DNA from 2 places in the Kitasatospora sp. NPDC057542 genome. Region 1 is predicted to be linked to the other one. Evidence: predicted binding sites of a transcription regulator. Region 1 holds the regulator's gene; the other holds the start of a gene.

Region 1 (20,262 bases):
AAGTCCGGGTGGCCGAAGGCGTCCGAGCGGCCCGGGTCCTTGCGCCAGCGCGGGGCGAGCGCGGCGTTCAGGGCGAGGGCGAGCAGGTGGCAGCCGCTGTGCGAGGCGCTGAGGGCGCCCCGGCGCTCGGCGTCGACGGCGAGCGCGACGGTGCGGCCGACGAGGTCGCCGGGGTCGGTGTCGAGGACGTGCAGGACCAGCCAGGACCACTCCTCGTCACCACGCCGGACCGGGATGTCGGCGCCGACCAGCAGCTCCCCGCCCTCCGGGCCGACGGCGCCGGTCAGGCAGTCGACCACGGCCAGCTCGGTGCCGTCCACGGTCAGGGTGCCGAGGTCGGCCGGCTGGTCGGGCCAGGTGTGGTCGAGCGGGTGGAACGGGGTCGCCTCGGTGACGACGGCGTACCGGCCGTCGGCCAGCGGGTGCACCGCGAGCACCGGGGACTCGCCGGTCACCGCCCCGGCCGGGAAGCTGACGTGGGTGGTGGGGAGGGTCATGCCTGGCTCCGGTGAAGGTGGGACGACGAGGGTGGGGCGGGCCCGGCGCTCGGCCGTGGCCCGCCCCCCATTCTGCCCTCCGCCCGTCGGACCCCTCAGCCCAGCGTCGGCAGTTTGATCAGCACCAGCAGCGCGACCAGCTGCACCGCCGAGGCGGCCGCGGCCTTGCCCCAGGGCAGGTCGTGCAGCCGCCGGACCATGCTGGTCAGCAGGTACGCGCAGAGCATCCAGGTGGCCCAGCCGACGACCTGGACGACGGCGCTGCCGGAGGGCAGCACCAGGTCGAGCAGCAGCCGGGGCGCGTCGGTGAGCCAGCCGATCAGCGCGGCCAGGCCGACGGTGGACTTCCACGGGCCGTCGCCGCCCAGCTGGCGGGCCAGCGCGTAGGTGACCCCGCCGAAGAGCGCGCCGGTCACGGTGAAGCCGATGGCGGCGGCGAGGATGCCGGTCAGCGCCACGGTGAAGGTCGAGTTGACGATGTCGTCGTGGGTCAGCCCGATGCCGAGCACCGCGAGCGCGCCGTACAGCAGCGAGACGGCGAGGGCGGGCAGCCAGACCTGGTGGTCGCGGGTGCGGTCGAAGATCGCGGTCGGGGTGCGGAACAGGCCGGTGAACAGCTCGCGCCAGTGCGGCCGGGGCCCGGCGACGTGCGGGGCGGACTGGCCGCCGGCCCGGTAGACGGCGACGTTGTCCTGGCCGTACGGCTGCTGGTCGTAGCCCTGGTCCGGGCCGTAGCCCTGGTCGGGGCCGTAACCCTGGTCCGGACCGTAGCCCTGCGCGGGCCCGTACGGCGGCTGCTGCCCGTACGGACCTCCGGCCGCGTAGGGGTCGCCGACCGGGAAGGCCCGGGTGTTGCCGGGCCGGTCCGCCTCGTACGGGTCGTATCCGTCCCCCGCCCTGTGCCCCGGGCCGCCGCGCGTGCCGCCGGGCCCGCCGGGGACCTCCGCGTGCGGGGCCGTGAAGTACTCCGGCCCGTCCGTCCCCCCGTGCCCCCCGGGCGGCGGCGGAGGGGCCGACCATCCGCCGTGCGGACGGTCGGCGCCCTGACCGCTGTCGTATCGATTACCAGCCACGGTCCGAAGGTACCCGTCCGGCCCGGCCCGCGTCGGCCCCGGACGGAGCCGGGGCCGGTTTGCAGCGAGGCTGAGACGAACGGGGCCGAAAACCCGCGGAACGGGGCCCCGGCCCCAGGGCTCCAGGGCCTAGCGCTGTGCGCCGATCGACGGCCCGTGCACCGCCGCGGCCGCGCTGGTGCCGGCCGGGCAGCCGCCCGGGCCGGCCGAGGTGCGGACGGCGCCGACCGGCAGCAGGGTGCCGCAGGCGATCCGGATGCCGTTCGGCAGCTCGTTGTCCGACTCCACGATCGCGCCGTCGCCGATCACCGCGCCGTCCAGCGCCGAACGGTCGCCGACGGTGGCGAAGGCGCCCACGATCGAATCCTTGACCAGGGCGTCCGGGCCGATCACCGCACCCGGCAGGATCACGCTGCCCTCGACGATCGCGCCGGCCTCGACCACCGCGTCCTCGGAGACCACGGTGCCGCCGCTGAGCACCGCGCCCGGGTGGACGGTGGCACCGGGCAGCAGCAGGGCATCGCCGGTCGGGCCGGGGACGGCCGGGGAGTCGACCTTGCCGAGCACCAGGTCGGCCGAGCCGCGGACGAAGGCCGCCGGGGTGCCCAGATCCAGCCAGTACGAGGTGTCGACGACGCCGCGCAGCAGCGCGCCGGTGGCCAGCAGCTCGGGGAAGGTCTCGCGCTCGACGGACACCTCCCGGCCGGCCGGGATGCGGTCGATCACGGACCGGGTGAAGACGTAGCAGCCGGCGTTGATCTGGTCGGTGACGATCTGCTCCGGGGTCTCCGGCTTCTCCAGGAACTCCAGCACCCGCCCGTCCTCGTCGGTCGGGACGAGGCCGAAGGCGCGCGGGTCCTCGACCCGGGTCAGGTGCAGGGTGACGTCGGCCCCGGCGGCCACGTGGCCGTCGCGCAGGGCGGCGATGTCGACGCCGGAGAGGATGTCGCCGTTGAAGACCAGGACCGGCTCGTCCGGACCGCAGGTCAGGCCGGAGGCCGCGTTGCGGATGGCTCCGCCGGTGCCCAGCGGCTCGCGCTCGGTCAGGTAGACCAGCTCGATGCCGTACGGCGTGCCGTCCTGGAAGTGGTCCTCGAACACCTCGGCCAGGTACGAGGTGGCCAGCACGACGCGGGTGACGCCGGCGGCGGCCGCGCGGGCCAACTGGTGCGCGATGAACGGGACACCTGCCACCGGCAGCATCGGCTTGGGGGTGTGGGTGGTCAGCGGACGCAGTCGCGTGCCCTTACCACCGACCAGCATGATTGCCTCGGTCATGGTCTGCGCTGTTCCCCTTGTGGTCTCTGCGGCCCGGCCCGGCGGGCCGACACCTCGTCGTCGGTCTGGACCCGTCCGGCCGGCGCGGGTCGCCACCCGCCCGGGGCTTCCGTCCGGAACGGGTCGACCGGCACGAGGCCGGTCCGGGCCTACTGTATTTGCTTCCGACCGAATACCCGTCCGGCACCTGTGCGATTGCCGCCACGCCCCCGTGCGCCGGCCGTACCGGAGCGGGCCGTGCGAGCCACCCGAAAGCCCAGGCCCGGCGGTCGCGTTGACGGCGACCACCGGGCCGGGCAGTTGTAGCAGAACTGTCGAACAGCGGGCTCTGCGGCGGTCGCTACGCGTCCACCGTCGCGGGCTGCTCCTCGCTCTCGGCCGGCGGGAGGGCCTTCACCGAGTCGAGCAGCAGCTGGGCCACGTCGACCACCTTCAGGTGCTCCTTGGCCGCGCCCTCGTTCTTCTTGCCGTTGACCGAGTCGGAGAGCATCACCAGGCAGAACGGGCAGGCGGTGGAGACGATGTCCGGGTTGAGCGACAGCGCCTCGTCCACGCGTTCGGTGTTGATCCGCTTGCCGATGCGCTCCTCCATCCACATCCGGGCACCGCCGGCGCCGCAGCAGAAGCCGCGCTCCTTGTGCCGGTGCATCTCCTGCTGGCGCAGGCCGGGGACCTTGTCCATGATCGCGCGCGGCGGCGTGTAGACCTTGTTGTGGCGGCCCAGGTAGCAGGGGTCGTGGTAGGTGATCAGGCCCTCGACCGGGTGGACCGGGACGAGCTTGCCCTCGTCGATGAGGTGCTGGAGCAGCTGGGTGTGGTGGATGACCTCGAAGTGGCCGCCCAGCTGCGGGTACTCGTTGGCGATGGTGTTGAAGCAGTGCGGGCAGGTGGCCACGATCCGCTTGACCGGGGCGTCCTCCAGGGCCGCGTTCAGCGTCTCCACGTTCTGCGCACCGAGCATCTGGAACAGGAACTCGTTGCCCAGGCGGCGGGCGGAGTCACCGGTACAGGACTCCTCCTTGCCGAGGATCGCGAACTTCACGCCCGCGGTGTGCAGCAGCTCGGCGAAGGCCTTGGTGGTCTTCTTGGCGCGGTCCTCCAGGGCGCCGGCGCAGCCGACCCAGTAGAGGTACTCGACCTCGGCGGGGTCGATGTCCTCACCGATCACCGGCACCTCGATGCCGGTCTCCTTCTTGAGCTCCTTGACCCAGTCCAGGCGCGCCTTGGTGGCCATGCCCCACGGGTTGCCCTTGTTCTCCAGGTTCTTGAGCATCGTCCCGGCCTCGGTCGGGAACGAGGACTCGATCATCACCTGGTAGCGGCGCATGTCCACGATGTGGTCGATGTGCTCGATGTCCACCGGGCACTGCTCGACGCAGGCGCCGCAGGTGGTGCAGGACCACAGCACGTCCGGGTCGATGACGCCGTTCTCCTCGACGGTGCCGATCAGCGGGCGCTCGGCCTCGGCCAGGGCGGCCGCCGGGACGTCCTTGAGCTGCTCGGAGGTGGCCTTCTCCTCGCCCTCCGCGTCCTTGCCGCCGCCGGCCAGCAGGTACGGCGCCTTGCCGTAGGCGTGCTCGCGCAGGCTCATGATCAGCAGCTTCGGGGAGAGCGGCTTGCCGGTGTTCCAGGCCGGGCACTGCGACTGGCAGCGGCCGCACTCGGTGCAGGTGGAGAAGTCGAGGATGCCCTTCCAGGAGAAGTGCTCGACCTGGGAGACGCCGAAGACGGCGTCCTCGGCCGGGTCCTCGAAGTCGATCGGCTGACCGTTGCTGGTCATCGGACGGAGGGCGCCGAGCGCGGTGCCGCCGTCCTCCTCACGCTTGAAGTAGATGTTGAAGAAGCCGAGGAAGCGGTGCCAGGCCACGCCCATCGAGGGGTTGAGGCCGATGGTGGTCGCCCACGCGAACGAGATGCAGATCTTCAGCATCGCGAACAGGTAGATCAGGTTCTCCAGCGTGCCGTGCGACAGGCCGCTGAACGCGGAGACCAGCGGGTACGAGACCAGGTGCTCCGGCCCGTACGAGTCGACGCCGTTGAGGGCGCCCTCCAGGGCGCGCAGCATCAGGATGCACAGGCCGATGCCGAGGATCGTGTACTCGACGTAGAAGGCCTGCCAGGCGATCGAGCCGGCGAACCGGGACTTGCGGCCGGACCTGGACGGCAGGCTCATCAGCCGGATCACGATCAGGACCAGGATGCCCAGCGTGGTCAGGGTGCCGATCAGCTCGACGAAGAGCTGCCAGATCATCCAGTGGCCGATGATCGGCAGCGCGAAGTCGGCGTCGAAGAGCTGGCCGAAGGCGTTGACGATGGTCAGCACCAGGCTGAAGAAGCCGACCGCGACGAACCAGTGGGCGACGCCGACGATCCCCCAGCGGTTCATCCTGGTGTGGCCGACGAACTCGGTCGCGACGGTCTTCACCCGCTGGGCGGGCTGCCCGAAGCGGGTGGAGTCCGGCGCACCGGTGCGGACCACCTTGTAGATGTACAGCGCCGCACGGGCGGCGAGCGCGGTGCCGATCACGAATGTGACCAGCGAGATGACGATCGCTGCTAGCTGCATCGGCTCTCCGTCTCCTGCGGCTTTGCGGTTGAGCAGGCTCTGCGGTTCTACGGTCTTCGGATTGAGTGTACTGGTCGGTAACTTGCCGGGCCGACGGCCCGGACATTACCGGTGGACAACAGTTCTCCAGAAGATTCCCAACCTATGGCGGCAGTCACGTGGGCGCACCCCCACCCGGCGTGGCGGACCACCCGGAGCGGGCGAGCTCAGCAAAGTTGAGCGGCTCGCACTCATACCTGTTGACGCCGCCCGCCGGGTCGTGCATCCTTGAGCCCGTAAAGCTCAACTCTTCCGTGGAGGTATCTACGATGGCACGCGCGGTCGGCATCGACCTCGGTACGACGAACTCGGTCGTCAGCGTTCTGGAGGGTGGCGAGCCCACCGTCATCACGAACGCCGAGGGCGCGCGGACCACGCCGTCCGTCGTCGCCTTCGCCAAGAACGGCGAGGTCCTGGTCGGCGAGGTGGCCAAGCGCCAGGCGGTCACCAACGTCGACCGCACCATCCGCTCGGTGAAGCGCCACATGGGCACCGGGTGGAAGATCAACATCGACGGCAAGGACTTCAACCCCCAGCAGATCTCGGCCTTCGTGCTGCAGAAGCTCAAGCGGGACGCCGAGGCCTACCTGGGCGAGACCGTCACCGACGCCGTCATCACCGTCCCGGCGTACTTCAACGACTCGGAGCGCCAGGCCACCAAGGAGGCCGGTGAGATCGCGGGCCTCAACGTCCTGCGCATCGTCAACGAGCCCACCGCGGCCGCCCTGGCCTACGGCCTGGACAAGGACGACCAGACCATCCTGGTCTTCGACCTCGGCGGCGGCACCTTCGACGTCTCCCTGCTGGAGATCGGCGACGGGGTCGTCGAGGTGAAGGCCACCAACGGTGACAACCACCTCGGCGGCGACGACTGGGACCAGCGCGTCGTCGACCACCTGGTCAAGGTCTTCCAGTCCGGCCACGGCGTCGACCTGTCCAAGGACAAGATGGCCCTGCAGCGTCTGCGCGAGGCTGCCGAGAAGGCGAAGATCGAGCTGTCCTCGTCCTCCGAGACCTCGATCAACCTGCCCTACATCACGGCCTCCGCCGAGGGCCCGCTGCACCTGGACGAGAAGCTCACCCGCGCCCAGTTCCAGCAGCTGACCGCGGACCTGCTGGAGCGCTGCAAGGTCCCGTTCCACAACGTGATCAAGGACGCCGGCATCTCGCTCTCCGAGATCGACCACGTCGTCCTGGTCGGTGGCTCGACCCGCATGCCCGCCGTCGCCGAGCTCGTCAAGGAGCTGACCGGCGGCCAGGACGCCAACAAGGGCGTCAACCCGGACGAGGTCGTCGCCATCGGCGCCGCGCTCCAGGCCGGTGTCCTCAAGGGCGAGGTCAAGGACGTCCTGCTCCTGGACGTCACCCCGCTGTCCCTCGGCATCGAGACCAAGGGCGGCATCATGACCAAGCTGATCGAGCGCAACACCACGATCCCGACCAAGCGTTCCGAGATCTTCACCACGGCCGAGGACAACCAGCCGTCCGTGCAGATCCAGGTCTACCAGGGCGAGCGCGAGATCGCCGCGTACAACAAGAAGCTCGGCATGTTCGAGCTGACCGGCCTGCCGCCGGCGCCGCGCGGCCTGCCGCAGATCGAGGTCACCTTCGACATCGACGCCAACGGCATCATGCACGTCGGTGCCAAGGACCTCGGCACCGGCAAGGAGCAGAAGATGACCGTCACCGGCGGCTCCTCGCTGCCGAAGGACGAGGTCGACCGCATGCGCCGCGAGGCCGAGCAGTACGCCGAGGACGACCACAAGCGCCGCGAGGCCGTGGAGACCCGCAACTCCGCCGAGCAGCTCGTCTACTCGACCGAGAAGTTCATCGCCGACAACGCCGACAAGCTGCCGGGCGACGTCAAGACCGAGGTCGAGACCGCCATCGGCGAGCTCAAGGAGGCCCTGAAGGGCGAGGACATCGCGAAGATCCGCGAGGCCTCGGAGAAGGTCTCCACCACCGCGCAGAAGCTCGGCCAGGCGCTGTACGCCAACGCCGACGCCCCCGCCGGTGCCGCCGCCTCCGGGGACTCCGCCCAGGCCAAGGACGACGACGTCGTCGACGCCGAGATCGTGGACGACGAGAAGCCCAAGGGCGGTGCGGCATGACGGACAAGCCGCAGGGCGGCAAGCCCGGCGACGACTCCGCCGCCGAGGAGGCCGTGATCAAGGCTGCCGAGGAGGCCGCCGCGGCCGGTGCCGGCGAGTCCGGTTCGGAGGACCTCGCCACCGCCAAGCGCGAGCTCGCCGAGCGCACCGGTGACCTCCAGCGCCTCCAGGCCGAGTACCAGAACTACCGCAAGCGGGTCGAGCGCGACCGGCTGACCGTCCGCGAGATCGCCGTCTCCAACATCCTGGAGTCGCTGATCCCGGTCCTGGACGACATCGGCCGCGCCCGCGAGCACGGCGAGGTCACGGGCGGCTTCAAGTCCGTCGCCGAGTCGCTGGAGACGGTCGTCGCCAAGCTGGGCCTCCAGCAGTTCGGCAAGGAGGGCGAGCCCTTCGACCCGACCATGCACGAGGCGCTGATGCACAGCTACTCCTCGGACGTCACCGAGGACACCTGCGTGCAGATCCTCCAGCCCGGCTACCGCATCGGCGAGCGGATCATCCGCCCGGCGATGGTGGCCGTCGCGGAGCCCCAGCCCGGCAGCCAGGCGTCCTCCTCGGACGCCGAGGCGAAGTCCGCCGACACGGACAAGTCCGACGGTGGCTCGGACAGCTGACAACCTGTGACAGCTGACAACCAGTGCGCTGCGGAGTCGTACGCCGGCCAGTACGGCGGCCGGCTCCGCAGCGCGCTGTCAACGGCTCTTCTTTCAGTTGCTGTTGACAGCACAGTGACGATGGACTCGGGAGGTGGCGGAAGCCGTGAGCGAGCGCAGCATGGGGGTCCCCCCTGCCGAAGGCTGGGGGAGAACCGTTGAGGGGCGCGTGTACCGCTCAGCGGCTGCCGCGCGCAGCGAGGTGGACGCATGAGCGGTAAGGACTACGTGGAGAAGGACTACTACAAGGTCCTCGGCGTGCCCAAGGACGCCACCGCCACCGAGATCAAGAAGACCTACCGCAAGCTCGCGCGCGAGTTCCACCCCGACGCCAACAAGGGTGACTCCAAGGCCGAGGAGCGGTTCAAGGACATCTCCGAGGCGTACGACGTCCTCTCCGACGAGAAGCGCCGCAAGGAGTACGACGAGGCCCGCAGCCTCTTCGCCAACGGCGGCTTCCGGGCCGGCGGCGGCCCCGGCGGCACCGGCAGCTACAGCTTCGACTTCGGCGACCTCTTCAGCGGCAGCCAGGGCGGCAGCGGTGGCGGCGGCATCGGCGACGTCTTCGGTGGCCTCTTCAACCGCGGCGGCACCCGGCAGGCCCAGCCCCGGCGCGGCGCCGACGTCGAGACCGAGGTGACGCTCTCCTTCGAGGAGGCGGTGGACGGCGCGACCGTCCCGCTGCGGATGACCAGCCAGGCCCCCTGCCGCGGTTGCAACGGCACCGGCGCCAAGTCCGGCACCACGCCGCGGGTCTGTCCGACCTGCGTCGGCGCGGGCACCGTCAGCCGCGGCCAGGGCGCCTTCGCGCTCTCCGAGCCGTGCAAGGACTGCCGCGGCCGGGGAATGATCGTCGACGACCCCTGCCCCGACTGCCACGGCAGCGGCCGAGCCAGCTCGGCCCGCACCATGCAGGTCCGGATACCGGCCGGCGTCCAGGCCGACCAGCGCATCCGGCTCAAGGGCAAGGGCGCCCAGGGCGAGCGCGGCGGGCAGCCCGGCGACCTCTACGTCACCGTGCACGTCGACCCGCACCCGGTCTTCGGGCGCAAGGGCGACAACCTCACCGTCACCGTCCCGGTCGCCTTCCCCGAGGCGGCGCTCGGCGCCACCATCGAGGTGCCCACGCTGAACGGTCCGTCCGTGAAGCTCAAGCTCCCCCCGGGCAGCGCCAACGGCCTCACCATGCGCGCCCGCGGCAAGGGTGCCACCCGCAAGGACGGCACCCGCGGCGACCTCCTCGTCACCGTCGAGGTCGTGGTGCCCCAGCACGTCACCGGTGACGCGCTGAACGCCCTGGAGCAGTACCGCGAGGCCACCGCCTCCGACGATCCGCGAGCCGCCCTCTTCCGGGCGGCGAAGGGAGCGTGACGACCAGATGTCCCCGATGAACCCGATCGACCCCGACACCCCGATCGGCCCCGGCGTCGGCGAGGGCCTGCCCGGCGCCGGCCCCCGCCGCACCCGCCGGGCCGCCGCGGCCCCACCGCAGTACGTCCTCACCGAGGACACCCCGGTGTACGTCATCTCCGTGGCCGCCGAACTGTCCGGCCTGCACCCGCAGACCCTGCGTCAGTACGACCGCCTCGGTCTGGTCTGCCCCGACCGCACCGCCGGCCGCGGCCGCCGCTACTCCGCGCGCGACATCCAGCAGCTGCGCGAGGTCCAGCGGCTCTCCCAGGACGAGGGCATCAACCTGGCGGGCATCAAGCGGATCATCGAGCTGGAGAACCAGGTCACCGCCCTCCAGTCCCGCGTCGCGGAACTGGTCGACTCCCTGGAGGGCGCCGCCACCGCCCTCCGGCAGCGGGAGGCCGCCGTCCACGCCTCCTACCGCCGCGACCTCGTCCCCTACCAGCCCCCCACCCCCCAGTCCAGCGCCCTGGTCGTCTGGCGCCCCAAGCGCTGACGGGACCACTCCACCGGCCGCCGGCCCCTCCTCTCGGGGGGTGCCGGCGGCCGCCGTGCGGTGAGAGAGTGTCGATCCGGCGATCGGCCCGGCTCAGGAGGAGCGGCGATCTCATCGTCAGCAATGGTCACGCGCCCTAGGATCTGAGGGAACGGGTCCCGGCGGGTTTGGGTCAACGGCAAGGAGCCGACATGAGTGGACGAGCTCAACTCGGCCCCATCGCGAGTGGGGCACCGATACTCTCGGCGGAAGCCCGTGCGCTCTTCTTGCGAATCGTCAGCGCCGGTGGCCGCACGCCACAGGTCGCCGCAGCCCCGGAGGAGTCGGGCCCGCAGGACGAATTGATCCGAATAGGACTTCTGGTCCCGGACCTCGATGGAACGGACCACCTGGTTGCCATCGACCCGACCCAGCTCTCGGAGAGCCTCAGCAACGCATGGCAGCGGCAGGCGCTCGACCTTCTTTCCCGGTCCGTCGCACTGCCCGCCGAATTGAGCGAACTTGCCCAGGAGTTCCACACCCCCGGGCAGGGTGGCGGCTCAATCGAGTATGTCCATGGAAAAGTGCTGATAAATCAGAAGATGCAGCAGTACGCCGACGCGGGCACAAAAGAAGCCCTGGCGCTTCAACCGGGGGGACCGAGACCTCCCGAACTATTGGCTTCGGTGATCGACCGGGACCTCGCCATGCTGGGCAACGGCACAGAGATACGGACGATCTACCACGCCAGCACGCGCTACCACCAGCCCACTCGGGACTACGTGGCGCGCCTGGCCAAAGCCGGCGGGCAGTACAGGACCCTCGACGAGCCCTATACCCGCCTCATCGTCATAGACCGGAAAATCGCCGTCATCCCGGTGGCGCACGACTTGAACATGGCGGCGTTCATCCACGAACCGGCCGTGGCGAGCTATCTCGCCGAGCAGGTGTTCGAACCGAGCTGGAGTCGCGCGCTGGACTTCGACGGGGACCGCGCCGTCCCCCAGCAGGTGGTCTCACGGCTTCGCCAGACGATCATCGATCTGTTGCTGGCGGGAACCAACCACAGAGTCATCGCGAGACGCCTGGGAATCAGCGAACGCACCCTGGCACGCCACATCGCCGAGATGCGCGAGGAGCACGGTGTGGACTCCTTGTTCCAACTCGGGTACGCGCTCGCGCAGGCCGAATCCGCCGGCGGGAAACGGCCGTAGGGCCGGCTCGCACCAGTAGCGTCAGCCTGTGCCGGGTCGGGACACGCCCAGACACTCCGTATACGAATCCATGGGCTGCGGCCGAAGCCGCTCGACAGGCGGCCCCGGGTTCGGATCCGCCCGACGCGCGACTAGCCCCAGCTGATGTCGTCGAGCACGGCGACGGAGGCAACGGCCGAGGAATCGGGCGCGCCATGCACCTGGTCGGTCGCGAGGCATCCGCCCAGCAGTGCAGCCGCGCCGACAACCAGAGGCAGAACCGCCTTACGGACGAAACGGCACAAGTGAGACATACCCACCCCTTCTGTCATCTGCTTCGAACGCAGCATCACGGCAAACTTACCGACCACATGTTGCCGCAGGGTGTACGAGCCTGCCAATACCTGCACACCCACGAACGCGTCATCTCCCTGCCAGGCAGTCACATGACACCGGGAAGCCCTGGACGGGGCAGGGGCCACCGATGGACGATCAGTTCGCCCCCGATAGTCCAGCATCAACCGCCAATTCTGTTGCTGTACTGTCAATTTGACCATAGCAGGGCACCGGACAACTTGAAGAAGCAACCACTCTCAACGCCTGCCGGCACCACTTCCTAACCCGGTCGGCCTTTCCCCGGAGTCGACATGACCGAGCCCTACCTGCGTCACCACGACAGCCAGGCCCCTGAGGGTCGGCGTGCACGTGTGTTCCTGGCCGCCCCGCTGATGCGACTGACCGGGCCGGCCGACAGCGTGGTGACCCTCGCCAGCCGGACGCGGCTGACGACGCTCCGCACCACCCTGCTCCGCAGCGGTGCCGCCGTGTACAGCGCGCACCACAGCGACGCCTGGACCATCTCCGGTCGCGCGCCGGAGCCCCGCGTCCCCTCCGACTTCCGCGCCCTCCAGTCCGCCGACCTCGTGTTCGCCTACGTCGGGGCCCCGCTCTCGGCCGGCGTGAGCCTGGAGCTCGGCTGGGCGTCGGCGCTGCGCAAGCCGATCGTCCTCCTGGTCGACGAGGCCATCACCCACAACCCGCTGATCGCCACCATCGAGCAGGTCGCCCCCGTCCTGCCGCTGGTCTTCGACGACACCTGGTCGCAGGAGGCCCTCAACCACACGGTCGAGACCGCGCTGGACTGGGCCGGCATGGCGCTCTCCCTGCGCGAGGGCTTCTGGACCGCCCCCGGCGAGCAGTTCAACGTCCCCCGGCAGCAGCCCCCGGTCCCCGGCTACTGGCCGACCGGCGCCGCCACCGGCTGAGCCGCGGCTACCCACCGGACTCCCCCGTCCGGAATTCCCTCATCCGCCGGCCCGACCGGAACAGCGTCTCCGCGTCGTACGGCTCCCGCAGCCGGGCGATCTGACCGGCCACCGTCCGCTCGCCCAGGCCCTGTACGCCGCGTCCTGCAACTGCGGTACCAGCAGCCCGAGGTCCACCGGTTGCCGGAGCGCCGGCTCGTCCTCCGCACCGACCTCGGCCGCCCGGACCCGGCCGCCCTCGCGCAGGACGGCGGGGTGGAGGGCACGGGCGGCGGCGTCCTGGAGCGTGGCGGAGAGCCGGGTGGCGGGGGTGTCAGTCATGGCGTTCTCCCCGGAGCTGCCAGCCGAGGTGGAAGAGGGTGTGGGCGCCGTAGCGGTCGCGCAGCCGGGAGATGTGGGCGGCGACGGTGCGTTCGCTCACGCCCAGCCGGGTGGCGACGGCCCGTTGGGTGAGGCCGCGGGCGAGCAGCCGGCCGATCCGCACGGTGGTGACGGACGGCGGGTCGAGGTGTCGCCCGGCGGGAGCGGCACGGGCCCAGTCGCGTTCGAACTGGGCGACCAGGTAGGCGACGGTGGTGGGGTCGGTGAGGAAGACGGCCCGGCTGCGGTCCTCGGCGGCGGGGATGACGGCCACCGCGCGATCGAAGACCAGCACCCGCTCGTACGGTTCGGCGAGGACCCGAACCTGGGCGCCCTGTCCGGTGCGCAGGGCGACCTGGTCCCGCACCGCGGGGTCGGCGAGGGTGACGGGCTGGTAGACGGTGCGCAGCGAGCAGCCTCGGCGGAGCAGTGAGAGGTCCTGGGCGAGGGCCATCCGCAGGCCTTCGAGCGGACGCGGTCCGGGCTGGGCGGCCAGGACCTCCTCCCGGCACTCCGAGACGAGCTGGCTGACCCGCCTGCGGACCTCGGCGGTGTCGTCTACGGTGCCGGCCCCGGAACCGACGGCCCCTGGCCCGGCGGCCCCGAGGTCGACGGGCGGGGAGCCCGGGTGGCGGGCCGCGTCGTAGGCGCGGGCCAGCGGCCCGAGGGTGCCCGGGAGCCGTTCGGCGTGCTGCAGCAGGCGGATGGCGCGGGTGCGCAGTTCGAGGCCGAGCCGGTCGCCGAGGGCGCGCGGGCCGGCGGCGGTCCAGCCGGTGGCGGTGGGGGTGAGCAGGCCGCGGGCCACGAGGGCGGCCAGGGCGGGGCGGTCGCCGGGGGCGAGGTCCTCGGGGCGCAGCCGGCCGCCGTTCCGGACGGCGGCGAGGTAGAGGGCCCGCTCGGCCGGGCCGGGCTCATCGGTCATCGCGGGCGCCTCGCATCAGCCAGCCGAGCTGGAAGAGGGTCTGCGCGCCGTAGCGGTCGCGCAGCCGGGAGATGTGGGCGGCGACGGTGCGTTCGCTCAGGCCCAGCCGGGTGGCGACGGCGCGCTGGGTGAGGCCGCGGGCGAGCAGCCGGCCGACGCGGTCGGCGATGGTGCGGGTGGGCGCCTGGCCGACGGCGGCGGCCTCGGCGGTGTCGGCGCGTGCCCAGTCGCGTTCGAAGGTGCCGACCAGGTAGGTGATGGTGGCCGGGTCGGTGATGAAGGCGGCGGTGCTGTTGTCGTCGTTGGCGGAGATCACGGCGACGGACCGGTCGAAGACGATCAGCCGCTGGAAGGGCTCGTCGAGCACGCGGATGAGCGAGCCGTGCCGGGTGACCTCCTCGGCGTAGGCGAGGGCGGGCGGGTCGGCGAGGGCGACCGGCTGGTAGATGGTGCGCAGCGAGCAGCCGCGCTGGAGCAGCTGGACGTCCTGGAGGAGGGCGACCTGGAGGGTGTCGGCGGGCCGGTGGCCCGGCTGTGCGGTGAGGACCTCGGAGCGGCAGTCGGAGACCAGCTGGGAGATCCGCTGGCGGATGTGGACGTGCCCCTCGACGTGGACGGCGCCGCCGGCCCGGCCGGTCGGGCGGGGCATCGCGTCGTAGGCCCGGGTGAGGCTGTCCAGGGCGCCCGGGAGGTTCTCCGCGCGGACCAGCAGCCGGGTGGCCTCGCTGCGCAGTTCGGCGCCCAGGCGGTCGCTGACCGAGCGCGGACTGACCGCGGTGTAGCAGCGGTCCATCGGGTTGACCATCAACAGGCCGATGTCGATGAGCTGTTGGAGCGCGCCCCGGTCGGCGTCCGCGACCTCGCCGGTGGGGACGCGGCCGCCCTCGGCGATGATGGCCAGGTACAGCTGCCGGGCGGCCTCGTCGGGCTCCTCGCCCACGGGCCCGTGGTGCGGCGTGACCGCCGGTTCCGCCGTCACGTCGCACTCTCCCTGCCGGATGCCTCTCCCCTGGTGCTGCCCGCGCTCCCCGCCGCGCGAGTCGCGGCACCGGTGGGCCGGGCGGGCTCACGGTACCGGTGGGCCGGTACGGCGTGATCATGAGTCAGGCGGTCACGGTACCGGGCGGGACGGCGGGCCCCCGGGTCCGGGTGCCGTCGCACGCCGGGTCGTCCGGGGGCCGCCATCGGTACGCCAATGCCAGGGCGCTCCCGTCGAGGCGGAGCAGCAACGCCTCGACGGGTCCGGCTCGGAGGCCATCACCACACATGGCACCGGCCGGCGCTCTTCCCCCCCGTTCCGTGGGCGCGGGGTGTCGCGCCTGCGGTCAGTTTCGAAGAGCGAGTCGCCACCATCAGGCTGCGGTGCCTGGACGACTTGGCGTGTCTCCACCCTCACAGCGTGACGGCCGGTGAACAAGTGCCGCCCGAGTGCATGTTCGCGCAATTGCAGTTATCTGCAGGCCGGCGCGGATGCGGCGGATCGGACGGTGGGGCGGATTCCGGTCAGGGCCCGGGCCCGCAAGGGGTGTCGGCGCTGCCCGGCACCCCTGCTGGTTGGCCGTGCACCGTCATCCCAGCCGTGCACGTTCCTGCATCCGCGGCGTGCTCCTGAGCTGCGCGTCCGCGCGCGGGGACGGACGCGCCGCCGCGGCCTCAGCGGGCGAGCAGCCGCCCCCGCGCCAGCCCGGCCGCGGTACCGCTCGCGGCGAGCACCCAGGCGAACGCCAGCAGCAGGTACAGGCCGACGGCCAGCCCGCTGAAGCCCCCGAAGCCGGTGTGCCGGGCGAGCGCCGAGGCACCGGTGACGCAGGTGCCGACCGGGAAGGTGTACGCCCACCAGGTCATCGCGAACGGCATCCCGGCCCGCCGGGCGCGCAGGTTGGCGGTGAGCGCGACGGCCAGCCAGAGCATCGCGACGCCGATCACCGCCACGCCGTACAGCTCGGCGAGGTCGACCATGGCGGGCGCCAGCGCGGGCAGCACCGGGCGGGCGGCATCGGCGAGCTGGTGGACCGCGGTGACGGACTGGCCGAGCGGGCCGAGCACCAGGAACAGCGAGGGGGTGAGCGCCAGGGCGGGCAGCTTGCTGTGGAACAGCCCGGTGAACACCACCGGCAGCAGCACCAGGGTGGCCAGCAGACCGACCCCGAACAGCGCCCAGCAGCCGTACAGCATGGCCTGCTGCGCCGTCCCGGCCGGCAGGTGCGGGACGAGCGCCGGGCCGCAGGCGGAGGCGACCAGCGGGGCGACCACCGGCAGCAGCCAGGTCGGGTTGGCCTCCAGAGCGGAGACCGGGTGCCGGGTGATCATCAGGTACGGGATGCCGCCGGCCACGGCCAGCGCGTACAGGGTGCCGAGGCTCCACAGCACCGCGTCCAGGGCGACCGCCGGGCCGGTGCCGATGACCCGGGAGCCGAGCAGCAGGGTGCCCAGCCCGACCGCCAGCAACGCCATCGGCGGGCAGCCGTAGAAGACCGCGGTGGCCGGGTTGTCCAGCAGCTGGGCGCGGGCCGCCTCGCGGTGCCGGGTGAGGTGGACCAGCCGGGCCCCGGCCAGCACCAGCAGGGCGGCCAGCGCGAGCGCCCACATCACCTCGCCGAAGCCGGTCAGCCCGGGCAGCCGCACCGGCAGGACGGCGGCGCCGTTCGCCAGGATCGCGGTGCCCATCACGGCGGCGTACCAGTTGGGGCCGAGCTGGGCGAGGTCGAGCCGGGGGCGGACGGCGGGGCGGGCGAGGGGACGGATACCGGCCAGAGTGGACATACCCCCACCGTCGCCCGGAAGACCGGCGGCCGGTAGCGCCCGGACTTCTATGGGGGCATAGCCTGAACCTATGGCCCTCTCCTCGCACGTCCCCGAACTCGGCGCCCTGGAACTGCTGCTCGCGGTGGCCCGGCTGGGCAGCGTCGGCAGGGCGGCGGCCGAGCTGGGCGTCAGCCAGCCGACCGCCAGCGCCCGGATCAAGGGCATGGAGCGGCAGATCGGCCTCCCCCTGCTGGACCGCTCGCCCACGGGCAGCCGGCCGACCGAGGCCGGCCGGCTGGTGGTCGAGTGGGCCCGGCAGGTGGTGGAGGCGGCGCAGGCACTGGACGCCGGGATCGACGCGCTGCGCGAGCGGCGGGACGCCAAGCTGCGGGTGGTGGCCAGCCTGACCGTCGCCGAGTACCTGATGCCCGGCTGGCTGCTGGGCCTGTCCGAGGCCAGCCCGGGGACGGCGGTGACACTGCGGACGGCGAACTCGGCGGAGGTCGCCGGGCACGTCCTGGCCGGGGACGCCGACCTCGGCTTCATCGAGGGCTCGTCCACCCCGCCCGGCCTGGCCGGCGCGGTGGTGGCGGCGGACCGGCTGGTGGTCGTGGTGGCGCCCGGCCACCCGTGGGCGCGCCGCCGCGCCCCGCTGACCGGAGCCGAGCTGGCGGCCACCCCGCTGGTGCTGCGCGAGCCCGGCTCGGGCACCCGGGAGGTGCTGGAGACGGCCCTGCGGCCGTACGGGGGCGCGGCGCGGCCCCGGATGGAGCTGGCCTCGTCCACCGCGCTGAAGGCGGCGGCGATGACCGGGGCGGGGCCGGTCTGCCTGAGCGAGCTGGCGGTGATGGAGGAACTGGCCACCCGGCGGCTGGTCGAGGTGCCGCTGGTGAAGGAGCTGGACCTGCGGCGGCCGCTGCGCGCGGTGTGGCCGGCCGGGCAGCGGCCGGGCGGGCCGGCCCGGGAGCTGCTGGGGCTGACCCGGCAGTCCGTCGCGCGTTCACCGAGAAGTCGGGCAGAAGCCGAGCCCGAAAAAGGTTGAGTGGAATAGACTCAACTTAGTGCATGCTGTACGTAGCAGTGCGGCGATGCGCGACAGCGGGTACGCGGCGCTGTACGCAGCAGCAGTGAAAGACGACGAGGGAGGACCCCCCAGCAGTGGACGCCAGCAAGTTCACCACCAAGACGCAGGACGCCCTGTCCGCCGCGATCCGGCAGGCGGGCACGGCCGGCAACCCGGACGTCAGGCCGGTGCACATCCTGATCGCCCTGCTGGAGCAGCCCGAGGGCATCGCCCGGCCCCTGCTGGAAGCGGTCGGGGCCGATGTCGCCCGGGTCGACACCGAGGCCCGCCGCCAGGCGGCCGCGCTGCCCAGCGCGATGGGCTCGACGGTCGCCGCGCCGCAGCTCGCCCGGGACACCATCGCGGTGCTCACCCAGGCCGGCAAGCGCGCCGACGACCTGGACGACCAGTACGTCTCCACCGAGCACCTGATGGTCGGCCTGGCCGCCGAGGGCGGCCAGGTGGCCGAGCTGCTGGTGCACCAGGGCGCCACGCCGAAGGCGCTGCTCGCCGCGTTCAAGGACGTCCGGGGCAGCGGCCGGGTCACCTCACCGGATCCGGAGGGCACCTACAAGGCGCTGGAGAAGTACGGCACCGACCTCACCCAGGCCGCCCGGGACGGCAAGCTCGACCCGGTGATCGGCCGCGACCACGAGATCCGCCGGGTGGTCCAGGTGCTCTCCCGCCGGACCAAGAACAACCCGGTGCTGATCGGCGAGCCCGGCGTGGGCAAGACCGCCGTGGTCGAGGGCCTGGCCCAGCGCATCGTGGCCGGCGACGTGCCGGAGTCGCTGCGCGGCAAGCGGCTGGTCGCGCTGGACCTCGGCGCGATGGTCGCGGGCGCCAAGTTCCGCGGCGAGTTCGAGGAGCGGCTGAAGGCCGTCCTGAACGACATCAAGGCCTCCGACGGCCAGGTCGTCACCTTCATCGACGAGCTGCACACCATGGTCGGCGCGGGCGCCGGCGGCGACTCCGCGATGGACGCGGGCAACATGCTCAAGCCGATGCTGGCCCGCGGCGAGCTGCGGATGGTCGGCGCCACCACGCTGGACGAGTACCGCGAGCGGATCGAGAAGGACCCGGCCCTGGAGCGCCGCTTCCAGCAGGTGCTGGTCGGCGAGCCCAGCGTGGAGGACTCGATCGCCATCCTGCGCGGCCTCAAGGGCCGGTACGAGGCGCACCACAAGGTACAGATCTCGGACGCCGCGCTGGTCGCCGCGGCCACTCTGTCCAACCGCTACATCACCTCCCGCTTCCTGCCCGACAAGGCGATCGACCTGGTCGACGAGGCGGCCTCCCGGCTGCGGATGGAGATCGACTCCTCCCCGGTCGAGATCGACGAACTCCAGCGCTCCGTGGACCGGTTGCGGATGGAGGAGCTGGCCCTGGAGAAGGAGTCGGACCCTGCCTCGGTGGACCGGCTGGCCCGGCTGCGGCGCGACCTCGCCGACAGGAACGAGCAGTTGAGCGTGCTGACGGCGCGCTGGGAGCAGGAGAAGAAGAGCCTCAACCGGGTCGGCGAGCTCAAGGAGCGGCTGGACGACCTGCACGGCGCGCTCGAACGCGCCCAGCGCGACGGGGACTTCGAGCGGGCGTCCAAGCTGATGTACGCGGAGATCCCGGCCGCCGAGAAGGAACTCACCGACGCCCAGGAGCGTGCCGCAGACCAGGACGCCTCCGCCTCGATGGTCAAGGAGGAGGTCGGCCCGGACGACGTGGCCGACGTGGTCGCCTCCTGGACGGGCATCCCGGCGGGCCGGCTGCTGGAGGGCGAGAGCGCCAAACTCCTGCGCATGGAGGAGGAGTTGGGCAGGCGCCTGATCGGCCAGGCGGAGGCCGTTCAGGCCGTCTCGGACGCGGTGCGGCGCACCCGCTCCGGAATCGCCGACCCGGACCGCCCGACCGGCTCCTTCCTCTTCCTCGGCCCGACCGGCGTCGGCAAGACCGAACTCGCCAAGGCCCTGGCCGACTTCCTGTTCGACGACGAGCGGGCGATGGTCCGGATCGACATGAGCGAGTACGGCGAGAAGCACTCGGTCTCCCGCCTGGTCGGCGCCCCGCCCGGGTACGTCGGATACGAGGAGGGCGGCCAGCTCACCGAGGCGGTCCGCCGCCGCCCGTACAGCGTCGTGCTGCTGGACGAGGTGGAGAAGGCGCACCCGGAGGTCTTCGACGTCCTGCTCCAGGTGCTGGACGACGGGCGGCTCACCGACGGCCAGGGCCGCACGGTGGACTTCCGCAACGCCATCCTGATCCTCACCTCCAACCTCGGCAGTCAGTACCTGGTCGACCCGGCCACCCCGGAGGCGGAGAAGCGGGAGCTGGTGCTGGGCACCGTCCGGTCCGCGTTCAAGCCGGAGTTCCTCAACCGGCTGGACGACATCGTGGTCTTCGAGCCGCTGGGCACCGGCGAGCTGAGCCGGATCGTCGACCTCCAGGTGGCCCGACTGGGCGAGCGGCTGCAGGAGCGGCGGCTCACCCTGGAGGTCTCCGAGGCCGCCCGCGACTGGCTGGCGCTCACCGGCTACGACCCGGCGTACGGCGCCCGCCCGCTGCGCCGACTGGTGCAGTCCGCGATCGGCGACCAGCTGGCCCGGGCGATCCTG
Region 2 (10,570 bases), on a different contig from region 1:
TGACCGTCACCCTGGCGCTGTCCGGGCAGCCGGACCTCGATCCGGCAGCCGCGCGGGGACTCGGCCACCGCGATCCGCCCGCCGTGCAGGTCCACCGCCCAGCGGGCGATGGCCAGGCCCAGCCCGGTCCCGCCGTCCGCGCCTGGTCCGGCGGCGGTCGCGGTGCCGCTGCGGCTGAACCGCTCGAAGACCCGGGTGCGGTCGGCGGGCGGGATGCCGGGGCCCTCGTCCTCGACCTCCAGCAGCAGGCCGCCCCGCTCGCCCTCCGGTCGTGCCCGCACCGTCACGGTGCCGCCGGGCGGGGAGTGCTTGCAGGCGTTGTCGACCAGGTTGGCGACCACCTGGTGGAGCCGTTCCGGGTCCGCCACGCCGGTCAGGCCGACCGGGCTGACCTCCAGGGCCAGCCGGACGTCCCCGCGCCGGGAGAAGGCGCCGCCGGCCGTCGCGCCGTCCACGGTGACCCCGCGCAGCACGCCGTCCAGGAACTCGCGCACCTCGAAGGGGCGGGCGTCCAGGTCGACCACGCCGTCGTCGATCTTGGAGAGGTCGAGCAGGTGGGTGACCAGGCGGCCGAGCCGCTCGGTCTGCTCCAGCGCCGCCCCCAGGGTGGTCGGATTGGGCTGGACGACGCCGTCCACCACGTTCTCCAGGACGGCGCGCAGCGCGGCGATCGGCGTGCGCAGTTCGTGCGAGACGTTGGCGACCAGCTCGCGGCGGTGCCGGTCGGCGGCCTGGAGGTCGGCGGCCATGGCGTTGAAGGCGGCCGCCAGTTCGCCGATCTCGTCGCGCGAGTTCACCTCGACCCGGCGGCTGTAGTCGCCGGAGGCCATCGCGCGGGCGGCGGCCGTCATCTCGCGCAGGGGGGCGGTCAGCCCGTGCGCGAGGAACTGCATGAAGAGCAGTGAGGCGATCATGGAGAAGACCATGATGATCCGGATCTGGGTCTCGGACCGGATCGCCACGACCACCATCCCGGTGGCCAGGAACACGGAGACGATCACGAGCAGGGCGAGCTTGCCCTTGATCGAGCGGACCGGGTCGAGCGGCCGGATGTCGGCCCAGACCCGGCGGGCGGCGCGGGCGGCGAGATTCTGCGGCCGCGCGTCGTCGGATTCCCCGTTGCGTTGCTGTGGAAAGGTCATTGTCCCGTGTGGTCCCCGCGTCGTCCCCCCGCGTGGTGGCCCGGCGTCGTCCGGACACGGGCCCCCCGGCGGCCCGTCGCCCGCGAAGCCGTCCTAGGAGAGCGGGGCCTCCAGCGCGTAGCCGACGCCGTGGACGGTGCGGATCCAGCTGGCGCCGATCTTCCGGCGCAGCGCCTTGACGTGGCTGTCCACGGTGCGGGTGCCGGAGGCGTCGGTCCAGTCCCAGACCTCGGCCAGCAGCTGCTCGCGGGTGAGCACGGCGCGCGGCTGGGCGGCCAGGCAGGCGAGCAGGTCGAACTCGGTCGGCGTCAGGTGGACGTCGCCCGAGGCCAGCCGGACCCGGCGCTGCACGTGGTCGATCTCCAGCTCGCCGAACCGCAGGCTGCCCAGCGCGGGCGTGCGGGCGGCCTGCTGGGCGCGCTCGACGCGGCGCAGCAGGACGTTGACGCGGGCGGCCAGCTCGCGCATCGAGAACGGCTTGGTCATGTAGTCGTCCGCGCCCACGCCGAGGCCGACCAGCAGGTCCGTCTCGTCGTCGCGGGCGGTCAGCATCAGCACCGGAACCGGGCGCTGGGCCTGGATCCGGCGGCACACCTCCAGGCCGTCGAAGCCGGGCAGCATGATGTCGAGGACCACCAGGTCCGGCTGCCAGGTGTGGAAGCCGTCGACCGCGCCGGGGCCGTCGTGGGCCACGGCGACCTTGAAGCCCTCGGCGCCCAGCCGGGCGGCGATCGACTCGGCGATCGTGGGCTCGTCCTCCACCACCAGGACTCTGCGCTGGCTGCTCACAGTGCCACCGGTGTTGTGGTTGTCCTGCTGAATTTCTGTCACGGTCACGCCACCGCCCCCAGGGCTGCGGGCCGGCCACCTGTGGGGATGGCGGGGCTCCGCTCGTAGTCTTGTTCCGTCGTGGACTGTGCCGGGTCCGCCGTCCCGTCGTGCGACAGGGAGCCGAGGACGGATGGTCGGCCGCCCACTTCTCCCGCGCACTTCGCAGCGTACGGACAGCGGATGCTTCCCGGCAGGTGGACCGGACGTTTCCGGCCCGTGGGCCGGCTGTCGGGCCGCCCTCGGACCCACTGCACGAGTGGGCACGGGCCGATACCTTACCCGGCGAATTTTCTCTGTGTAACGGTACGTATGCAGTCCAGTTGACGCCAAGTCGCCGGTCAGAGGCCGTGCTGCCGCACTGGCGGGGAGAAGGTCTGGACCAATGCCGGGAATCCTCCGGTCCGCTGCGGCCGGGGTCTTCACGGGCTTTTCCCAGGTGCCTCTCAGGACCTCGACGTACCGTGGCCGCGACAACACCCGACCGGGCGGAATCCGTGGCGCGCGCCGGTACGTTGGGCACCGGGCGAGGAGCCGGTGGCTGCGGCGTGGAGCGGAGGCGGCATGGCGGGACTGGGGTTGGGTGCCGGCGGAGTCCGGACCGCGGGAGCGCCGTACGGAATGCTCCGCCTCGGGCTGCGCACCGGTGTCGTGGAGTGGCTGCTGGAACGGGTGCCGACGCCCCGGCGAACGCCCTTCACGCTCGGATACCTCGCCGTCGTGGGAGCCACCACGACCTTCGCCGGACTCGCCGATCCGGAACTCGTCCAGCGGTTGCAGGAGGCCTCCAGTTCGGACGGGCACAACCTGCTCCAGCATCCTCTGCGCGCCCTTGCGCTGAGCGGATTCTGGGTGGCCGGCGAGGTGTGGATGCCGTACCTGTGGGGATTCGCGCTCACCCTCGCGCCGCTGGAGCGCAGGATCGGCCCGGCCCGGGCGGCGGCCGTGTTCGCGGCCGGGCACGTCGTGGCGACGCTGCTCTCCCAGGGGGTGGTGATCGCCGCGGTGGAGACCGGGCGGATGGCGCCCGAGGTGATGGACCAACTGGACATCGGGGTCAGCTACGGCGTGCTCGCCTGCCTGGGGGCGGTGGCCGGGCTGCTCTCCTGGCGCGGGCGGCTGCTCGCGCTGGGCGGCGCCGGGCTGATGATCGTCGAGCAGATCGCCACCGACAAGGACGTGATCACCGGCGTGGGGCACCCGGCCGCGGTGCTGACCGGGGTCGCGCTGTGGCGCTGGGTGCGCCGGGCCGAGCGGCGCCCGCTGAGGCCGCGTCCGGCCCCGGCGACGGCCGCCGGCGGTGCGCCCGCGCGGGTGTGGACGGCGCGTTGACGCCGTTGCCCGGTCGTGATCGTTCCGGGGCCGGGGATCTTCGCCCCGGGTTTTCCGGAGGCGTGTCCGGTGCGCTTTCCGTGCTCTTTTGACGGAGCCCGGCGCGGCACCTCCCGCCCCGATTCGTGTTCGCTCACGGCGAACTGAGGGTCGGGAACATCCGGCGGCCGCGAGGCCTTAGTCAGGTCGACTCAAGTTCGCTGACTGGGGAGAGATCATGGCATCGACGTCCACACCGCTCACCCTGCCCGTGCTGCCGCTCGACGACGAGGTCGTCCTGCCGGGCATGGTCGTTCCGCTGGACCTGAAGGACACCGAGGTGCGCGCCGCGGTCGAGGCCGCCCGGGCCGCCGCCACCGGCGCCGGCAAGCCGCAGGTCCTGCTGGTCCCGCGGGTGGACGGCTCGTACGCGGCGGCCGGCACGCTGGCCACCGTGGAGCAGGTCGGCCGGCTGGCCGACGGCCCCAACGCGGTCGGGCAGCCCGCCGCGCTGGTGCGCGCCGTGCGCCGGGTCCGGATCGGCGTCGGTACCACCGGCCCCGGCGCCGCCCTCTGGGTGGAGACCACGCCGTTCCGGGAGTCCTCGGTGGGCACCCCGGTGGCCGGCCGGGCCGCCGAGCTGGTCAGGGAGTACAAGGCGCTGTCCACCCAGTGGCTGCGCAAGCGCGGCGCCTGGCAGATCGTCGACCGGGTGGACCGGATCGAGGGCGTCGGCGAGCTCGCCGACAACATCGGCTACGCGCCCTTCGTCACCGCCGAGCAGAAGCTCAAGGTGCTGCTGGAGGCCGACCAGGTCGCCCGTCTGGAGTACGCGCTCACCCTGCTGCGCGACCACCTCGCCGAGGAGGAGGTCAACGACACCATCCGCAAGGACGTCGAGGAGGGCGTGGCCAAGCAGCAGAAGGAGTTCCTGCTCCGCCGCCAGCTGGAGGCCGTCCGCAAGGAGCTGGCCGAGCTGAACGGCGAGGCGGCCGACGAGGAGGGCGACTACCGCGCCCGGGTCGAGGCCGCGGACCTCCCGGAGAAGGTCCGCGAGGCCGCGCTCAAGGAGGTCGACAAGCTGGAACGCGCTTCCGACCAGTCGCCCGAGGGCTCCTGGATCCGCACCTGGCTGGACACCGTCCTGGAACTGCCCTGGAGCGAGCGCACCGAGGACGCGTACGACATCGCCGGCGCCCGCGCGGTGCTGGACGCCGACCACGCCGGCCTGGCCGACGTGAAGGAGCGGATCGTCGAGTACCTGGCCGTCCGCAAGCGCCGGGCCGACCAGGGGCTCGGGCCGGTCGACGGGCCTCGGCCGGAGGGGCAGAGCGAAGCGCTCCCCAGGAAGAGCGGTGGGCGACGGGAGGGAGCGGTGCTTGCCCTGGTCGGCCCGCCCGGCGTCGGCAAGACCTCGCTCGGCGAGTCGGTGGCCCGGGCGATGGGCCGCACGTTCGTCCGGGTCGCGCTCGGCGGCGTCCGGGACGAGGCGGAGATCCGCGGCCACCGGCGCACCTACGTCGGCGCACTGCCCGGCCGGCTGGTGCGGGCGATCAAGGAGGCCGGCTCGATGAACCCGGTCGTCCTGCTGGACGAGATCGACAAGGTCGGCTCCGACTACCGGGGCGACCCGGCCGCCGCCCTGCTGGAGGTGCTGGACCCGGCGCAGAACCACACCTTCCGGGACCACTACCTGGAGGTCGAGCTCGACCTCTCCGACGTCGTCTTCCTCGCCACCGCCAACGTCCTGGAAGCCATCCCCGAGCCGCTGCTCGACCGGATGGAGCTGGTCCGGCTGGACGGCTACACCGAGGACGAGAAGGTCGTCATCGCCCGCGACCACCTGCTCCCGCGCCAGTTGGAGAGGGCCGGCCTCGGCGGCGAGCAGGTCACCGTGGACGAGCCGGCGCTGCGCAGCCTCGCCGGGGAGTACACCCGCGAGGCGGGCGTCCGCAACCTGGAGCGCTCGATCGCCCGGGTGCTGCGCAAGATCGCCGTGCAGGCCGAGCTGGGCGAGCGCGAGCTGCCCGCCGCGGTCGGCGCGCAGGACCTGCGCGCCCTGATCGGCCGGCCGCACCACGTGCCGGAGTCCGCCCAGGAGCCAGCCGAGCGCCGCACCGCCGTCCCCGGCGTGGCCACCGGCCTCGCGGTGACCGGCGCCGGCGGCGACGTCCTCTACATCGAGGCCTCGCTCGCCGACGCCGAGACCGGCGGCACCGGGCTGACCCTCACCGGGCAGCTGGGCGACGTGATGAAGGAGTCCGCGCACATCGCGCTCTCCTACCTGCGCTCGCGCGGCGCCGAGCTGGAGCTGCCGGTCACCTCGCTGCGCGACCGCGGCGTGCACCTGCACATCCCGGCCGGGGCCGTCCCCAAGGACGGGCCGAGCGCCGGCATCACCATGACCACGGCGCTGGCCTCGCTGCTCTCCGGCCGCAAGGTGCGCACCGATGTGGCGATGACCGGCGAGGTGTCGCTGACCGGGCGGGTGCTGCCGATCGGCGGGGTGAAGCAGAAGCTGCTCGCCGCCGACCGGGCCGGGGTCACCACGGTGATCATCCCCAAGCGCAACGAGGCCGACCTGGACGACCTCCCGGCCGAGGTGCTGGAGCGGCTCACCGTCCACCCGGTGGCGGACGTGCGGGAGGTACTGGAGCTGGCGCTGGAGCCGGCCGCGGCCACGGTGCTGGTGGCCGCCTGACCGCAGGCCCGGGCCGCCCGAGCGGTGGCCCGGGCCCCACCGGCGGTCCGAAGGGCCGACGGCATCCCCGCGTGCGAGACTGCGGAGATGCCGTCCCCCACGCAGCGCGCGCTGGCCCGGGTGCCCGACCGGCTGCGCCCCTTCCTGGTACGGCACCGCCGACTGGTGAAGTTCCTGCTGGTCGGGAGCGGCTGCTTCGTGCTCACCACGGTGATCGACTTCGAGCTCAAGTTCACCGTGCTGGAGCACAAACCGGTGGTCGCGCTGACCGTCGCGACCGTGATCGGCACCGTCGTCTCGTACGTGCTGAACCGCCGCTGGGCCTTCCGGGCCGACGGCCGGCAGCGCGAGGCGCTGATGTTCGTCCTGGTCAGCGCGGTGGCGATCGCCGTCAACGACGTACCGCTGGCGTTCTCCCGGTACGTCCTGGACCTGCGCGAGCCGTACATCGGCCCCTACGGGCAGGAGCTGGCGGACTTCCTCAGCGGGATGGTCGTCGGCACCTTCGTCGCGATGCTGTTCCGCTACTGGGCGATGCGGCGGTGGGTCTTCGCCCCGCCCGCCGGGCCCGCCCGGGCCGAGCCCGTTCCCGTGCCGGCGAGGGTGCTCGCGGAACCGGTGACGGTGCTCTTGGAACCCGGTTACGCTGCACCCGAGATGCCACGGGATGTGCCGTAAAGGGGCGAGGTGAGCCTTATGCACGAGCCGGACCCCGTCCCGACCGGGCCCGCCAGCCAGCAGGGGATGCGCCGGGCCAACCTGGCCCTGGTGCTCGGGACGATCGCGAGCGGACCGCGCTCGCGCGCCGAGGTGGCCGCCGGGACCGGGCTGACCAGGGCGGCCGTCTCCTCGCTGGCCGAACAGCTGATCGCCGCCGGCCTGGTGGTCGAGGAGGGCCCCGCCGCGCCCAGCGGCAAGGTCGGCCGCCCCGGCACCGCGCTCGGCCTCAACCCGGCCGGGCCCGGCGGCCTCGGCGCCGAGATCGGGGTGCGGCACCTGGGTGCCTGCGTGGTCGACCTGCGTGGGGAGGTCCGCGCCTGGCGGCGCCGGGAGGTCTCCAACCACGGCCGCGCGCCCGCCGCCGTGATGGCCGACCTCGCCCACCTGCTGCGCGAGGCCGTCGCCGAGTCGGGGCTGCGCCCGGCCGGACTCACCCTGGCCGTGCCCGGGCTGGTCGGCGGATCCGGCGGGATGCTCCGGCGGGCCGCCAACCTGGGCTGGCAGGACATCCCGCTGGCTGCCGAACTGCGCCCGGCGCTGCGGACGGCCGGGGGCGGACTGGCCGAGCTGCCGATCGAGGCGGACAACGAGGCCAACCTCGGCGGACTGGCCGAGCGCTGGCTGGGCGAGGGCCCGGAGGACTTCCTGTACGTCTCCGCCGAGGCCGGGGTCGGCGCGGCGATCGTGGTCGGCGGCCGGCTGCTGCGCGGGGCCGGCGGCTACGCCGGCGAGTTCGGCCACGTACCGGTGCACCCCGGGGGGCGCCGCTGCGCCTGCGGGGCGCACGGCTGCCTGGAGCAGTACGCGGGCGAGGCGGCGGCCCTGCGGGCGGCCGGCCTGACCGGGGCCCGGGGCGACTGGGTGGCACTGCTCGCCGACCGCGCCGGGGCCGGGGACGAAGCCGCCCGCGCGGCGCTCGCCGGGGCCGGCACGGCGCTCGGCACCGCGGCCGCCGGCGCGGTCAACCTGCTGGACCCGGCCGAGGTGGTGCTGGGCGGCGGCTACGCCCGGCTGGCGCCCTGGCTGCTGCCCGCGATGCGGGCCGAACTGGCCGCCCGGGTGACGGTGCGGCCCTGGTCCGAGGACCGGCTGACGGTCTCCCGGCTGGGCCGCCGGGGCCCGCTGCTGGGCGCGGCGGTGCGGGTCGTGCGGGCCATCGTGGCCGACCCCGGGCCACTCGGTTAGGGCGTGTCCGACCATTCGAGTCGCGCGCCCGGCGGGAATGGTCGGACACGCCCTGGGAGACCCCGGGCCCCGCGGGCGGCATGCGTGCCGGGACCGGGAACGCGACCGAGCCCCCGGCCGGGGCGGCTGGGGGCTCGGTGACGGTCGGGACCGGGCGGCTCAGGCCTCGGCGGAGACCAGCTCGCGGCGCTGGGAGCTCGGGTGCCGCAGCACGGCGAGCAGGGCGACACCGATGCCGATCAGCGCCCAGACCACCAGGACCAGGACCGGCAGCCCCAGGTTGGTGGAGCCGAAGTAGGCGACCGACCTGGCCGCGCTGGTGCCGGCGCCGTTCGGGATCCAGGAGCTGATCGCCCGCCAGAACGGTGGCATCATCGGCGCCGGGTAGACCCCGCCCGCGCTCGGGTTGCCGAGCACGACGAAGACCAGCACCGCGATGCCGATGCCGATGATGTCGAACAGGCACTGGAGCGCCATGGTGAAGGCGCCGACCGAGAACACCACGAGCGCGCCGACGGCGCTCAGGCCGAGGATCGAGCCCGGCAGCGCGTCCAGCACCGGCCCGGCGATCAGCGTGCCGAGCACCGCGGCGCCGATCGAGTAGAGCGCGAGCACGCCGAGGCGGATCAGCAGGCGGTGGACGTTGGCGGGCTTGGAGCCCGCGCTGATGCCCAGGATCGAGGCGACCAGGTAGCCGCCGACGCACCAGCCGATCACCAGGTAGAAGGCGGAGAGGCCGTTGGTGTCGCCCGCGGCGAGCGGCACCACGTCGTGGACCTTGACGGTGCGGCCCTGGCTCTGGTCGATCGCGGTGGTGATGGTCTCGGCGGCCTTGGCCGCGGACGGGCCGCGGGCGCCGCCGACCAGCAGGGTGTCCTGGGTGCCGGTCGGGTCCACGACCAGCGCCGCGTAGATCTTCTGGTCCTTGATCTGCTGGGTCGCCGTCTCGGCGTCCGGTGCGGTGAAGGCCCTGACGGCGTCGTTCGGCACCGCCTCCAGCGCGCCGACCAGCTTGGGGGCGACCTGGGGCGGGGCGACCACCGCGATGGAGAGGTTCTGCGGGGCCGGCTTGTGCAGCGCCCCGATGTACGAGGTGATGAAGCCGAGCTGGAGCAGCAGTACTCCGAGCACGAGCAGTGCCGCGCGCGGGGTGACCGCACTCTTCAGTTCGGCGACGAAACCCTGCCCCGGGGCTGCCATCCACATCTCCTTGCGTAACGGGGGAAAACGGTACTTCCAGAACCGATACTTCATACCATGAAGTAGTTGGCCTGTCGCACCTTCCGTACCGGCTCCCGGCGGGTGTCGCTGCGCGATACTGGCGCGGTGAGTGACGAAGAAGCCCTGGTGGCGGTGGAGAGCGAGGTCGCGCTGATGTTCCGGCGGGGCCGGGCCAGAGTGGCGGAACTCTCACGGCGGGTGCACCCCGGGCTGGAGGGCATGGCGTACAGCATGCTCGGCTACATCGAGCAGGCCGGGCGGGTGCGGGTGACCGACGTGGGCGTGCACTTCGCGGTCGGCAAGGCGACGGTGAGCCGGCAGATCCGGGCGCTGGAGGAGCTGGGCCTGGTGGCCCGGGAGGCGGACCCGCTGGACCGCCGGGCCGCGCTGGTCTCGCTCACCGAGGACGGGCGGCGGCGCTTCCTGGCCGCGCGGGACGTCCGGATGCGCCGGGTGCGCGAGGTGATGGGCGGCTGGTCGCCGGAGGACGTGACCCGCTTCGCGGAGCTGCTGCGCCGCTTCAACGACGTGCTGGGGGAGTCGCCGGTCGACTGACCGGGCGGCCGTCGGCGGCGCGACCGGGGCCCGCGACCGCGGGCTTTACTTGCCCTTGAAGAAAGTTGCCTAATTCAACCATCTCGCCGTATGGTTGCTTAAGGCAACGAAATTTCATGACCCGCGCATCCCGCACGCTTCGCCGAAGGACCCAGATGACCGTGACCACCGAGGCCGCGAGCGGAACCGCCGCCGCGGCCGACAGCTCACAGATGACGCACCGGCAGGTGATGGAGGCGCTCTCCGGCCTGCTGCTCGGCCTCTTCGTGGCCGTGCTCTCCTCGACCATCGTCTCCAACGCCCTGCCGCACATCCTGGCCGACCTGCACGGCGGCCAGTCCGCGTACACCTGGGTGATCACGGCGTCCCTGCTCACCCTCACCGCCTCCACCCCGATCTGGGGCAAGCTCTCCGACCTCGCCAGCAAGAAGCTGCTGCTCCAGATCGCCCTGCTGATCTACGTCGGCACCTCGGCGCTGGCCGGCCTCTCGCAGAACACCGGTGAGCTGATCGCCTGCCGCGCGCTCCAGGGCATCGGCGCCGGCGGTGTCGTGGCGCTCGGCCAGATCTGCCTGGCCGCGATGGTCCCGCCGCGCGAGCGCGGCCGGTACAGCGGCTACTTCGGCGCGGTCTTCGCGCTCGCCACCATCGGCGGCCCGCTGATCGGCGGCGTCATCGTGGACACCTCCTGGCTGGGCTGGCGCTGGTGCTTCTACGTCGGCATCCCGTTCGCGCTGGCCGCGATCCTCGTGGTGCAGCGCACCCTCAAGCTGCCGGTGGTCAAGCGCCAGGCGAAGATCGACTACCTGGGCGCGCTGGTCATCACCGCCTCGGTCAGCCTGCTGATGATCTGGATCACGCTGGCCGGCAAGAACTACGCCTGGCTGTCCTGGCAGACCGTGGCCAT

Evidence for each region. The regulator HspR, encoded in region 1, represses chaperone genes until heat shock. The targets are predictions, from matches to a motif close to TTGAGNNNNNNNNNCTCAA.
Region 2: a site for HspR is predicted at 3,479-3,497, ahead of lon (endopeptidase La). Genes of this name have one in related genera too.

The regions. Positions count from the first base shown of each region.
Region 1 is NZ_JBHVFE010000071.1:6,058-26,319, reverse strand. It holds gene ACFU7Y_RS12250 (metal-dependent hydrolase) at 1-497, opposite strand, end outside; gene ACFU7Y_RS12245 (Yip1 family protein) at 593-1,570, opposite strand; partial or broken gene ACFU7Y_RS12240 (sugar phosphate nucleotidyltransferase) at 1,775-2,848, opposite strand; gene ACFU7Y_RS12235 (heterodisulfide reductase-related iron-sulfur binding cluster) at 3,189-5,414, opposite strand; gene dnaK (molecular chaperone DnaK) at 5,723-7,564, shown strand; gene grpE (nucleotide exchange factor GrpE) at 7,561-8,181, shown strand; gene dnaJ (molecular chaperone DnaJ) at 8,431-9,591, shown strand; gene ACFU7Y_RS12215 (heat shock protein transcriptional repressor HspR) at 9,599-10,129, shown strand; gene ACFU7Y_RS12210 (helix-turn-helix domain-containing protein) at 10,321-11,322, shown strand; gene ACFU7Y_RS12205 (hypothetical protein) at 11,454-11,717, opposite strand; gene ACFU7Y_RS12200 (hypothetical protein) at 11,949-12,566, shown strand; gene ACFU7Y_RS12195 (hypothetical protein) at 12,606-12,887, opposite strand; gene ACFU7Y_RS12190 (LuxR C-terminal-related transcriptional regulator) at 12,880-13,848, opposite strand; gene ACFU7Y_RS12185 (LuxR C-terminal-related transcriptional regulator) at 13,838-14,827, opposite strand; gene ACFU7Y_RS12180 (TDT family transporter) at 15,502-16,611, opposite strand; gene ACFU7Y_RS12175 (LysR family transcriptional regulator) at 16,682-17,635, shown strand; gene clpB (ATP-dependent chaperone ClpB) at 17,752-20,262, shown strand, end outside.
Region 2 is NZ_JBHVFE010000269.1:878-11,447, reverse strand. It holds gene ACFU7Y_RS28275 (cell wall metabolism sensor histidine kinase WalK) at 1-1,142, opposite strand, end outside; gene ACFU7Y_RS28270 (response regulator transcription factor) at 1,236-1,973, opposite strand; gene ACFU7Y_RS28265 (rhomboid-like protein) at 2,592-3,302, shown strand; gene lon (endopeptidase La) at 3,520-5,982, shown strand; gene ACFU7Y_RS28255 (GtrA family protein) at 6,070-6,660, shown strand; gene ACFU7Y_RS28250 (ROK family protein) at 6,679-7,887, shown strand; gene ACFU7Y_RS28245 (DUF3533 domain-containing protein) at 8,047-9,087, opposite strand; gene ACFU7Y_RS28240 (MarR family winged helix-turn-helix transcriptional regulator) at 9,214-9,663, shown strand; gene ACFU7Y_RS28235 (MDR family MFS transporter) at 9,819-10,570, shown strand, end outside.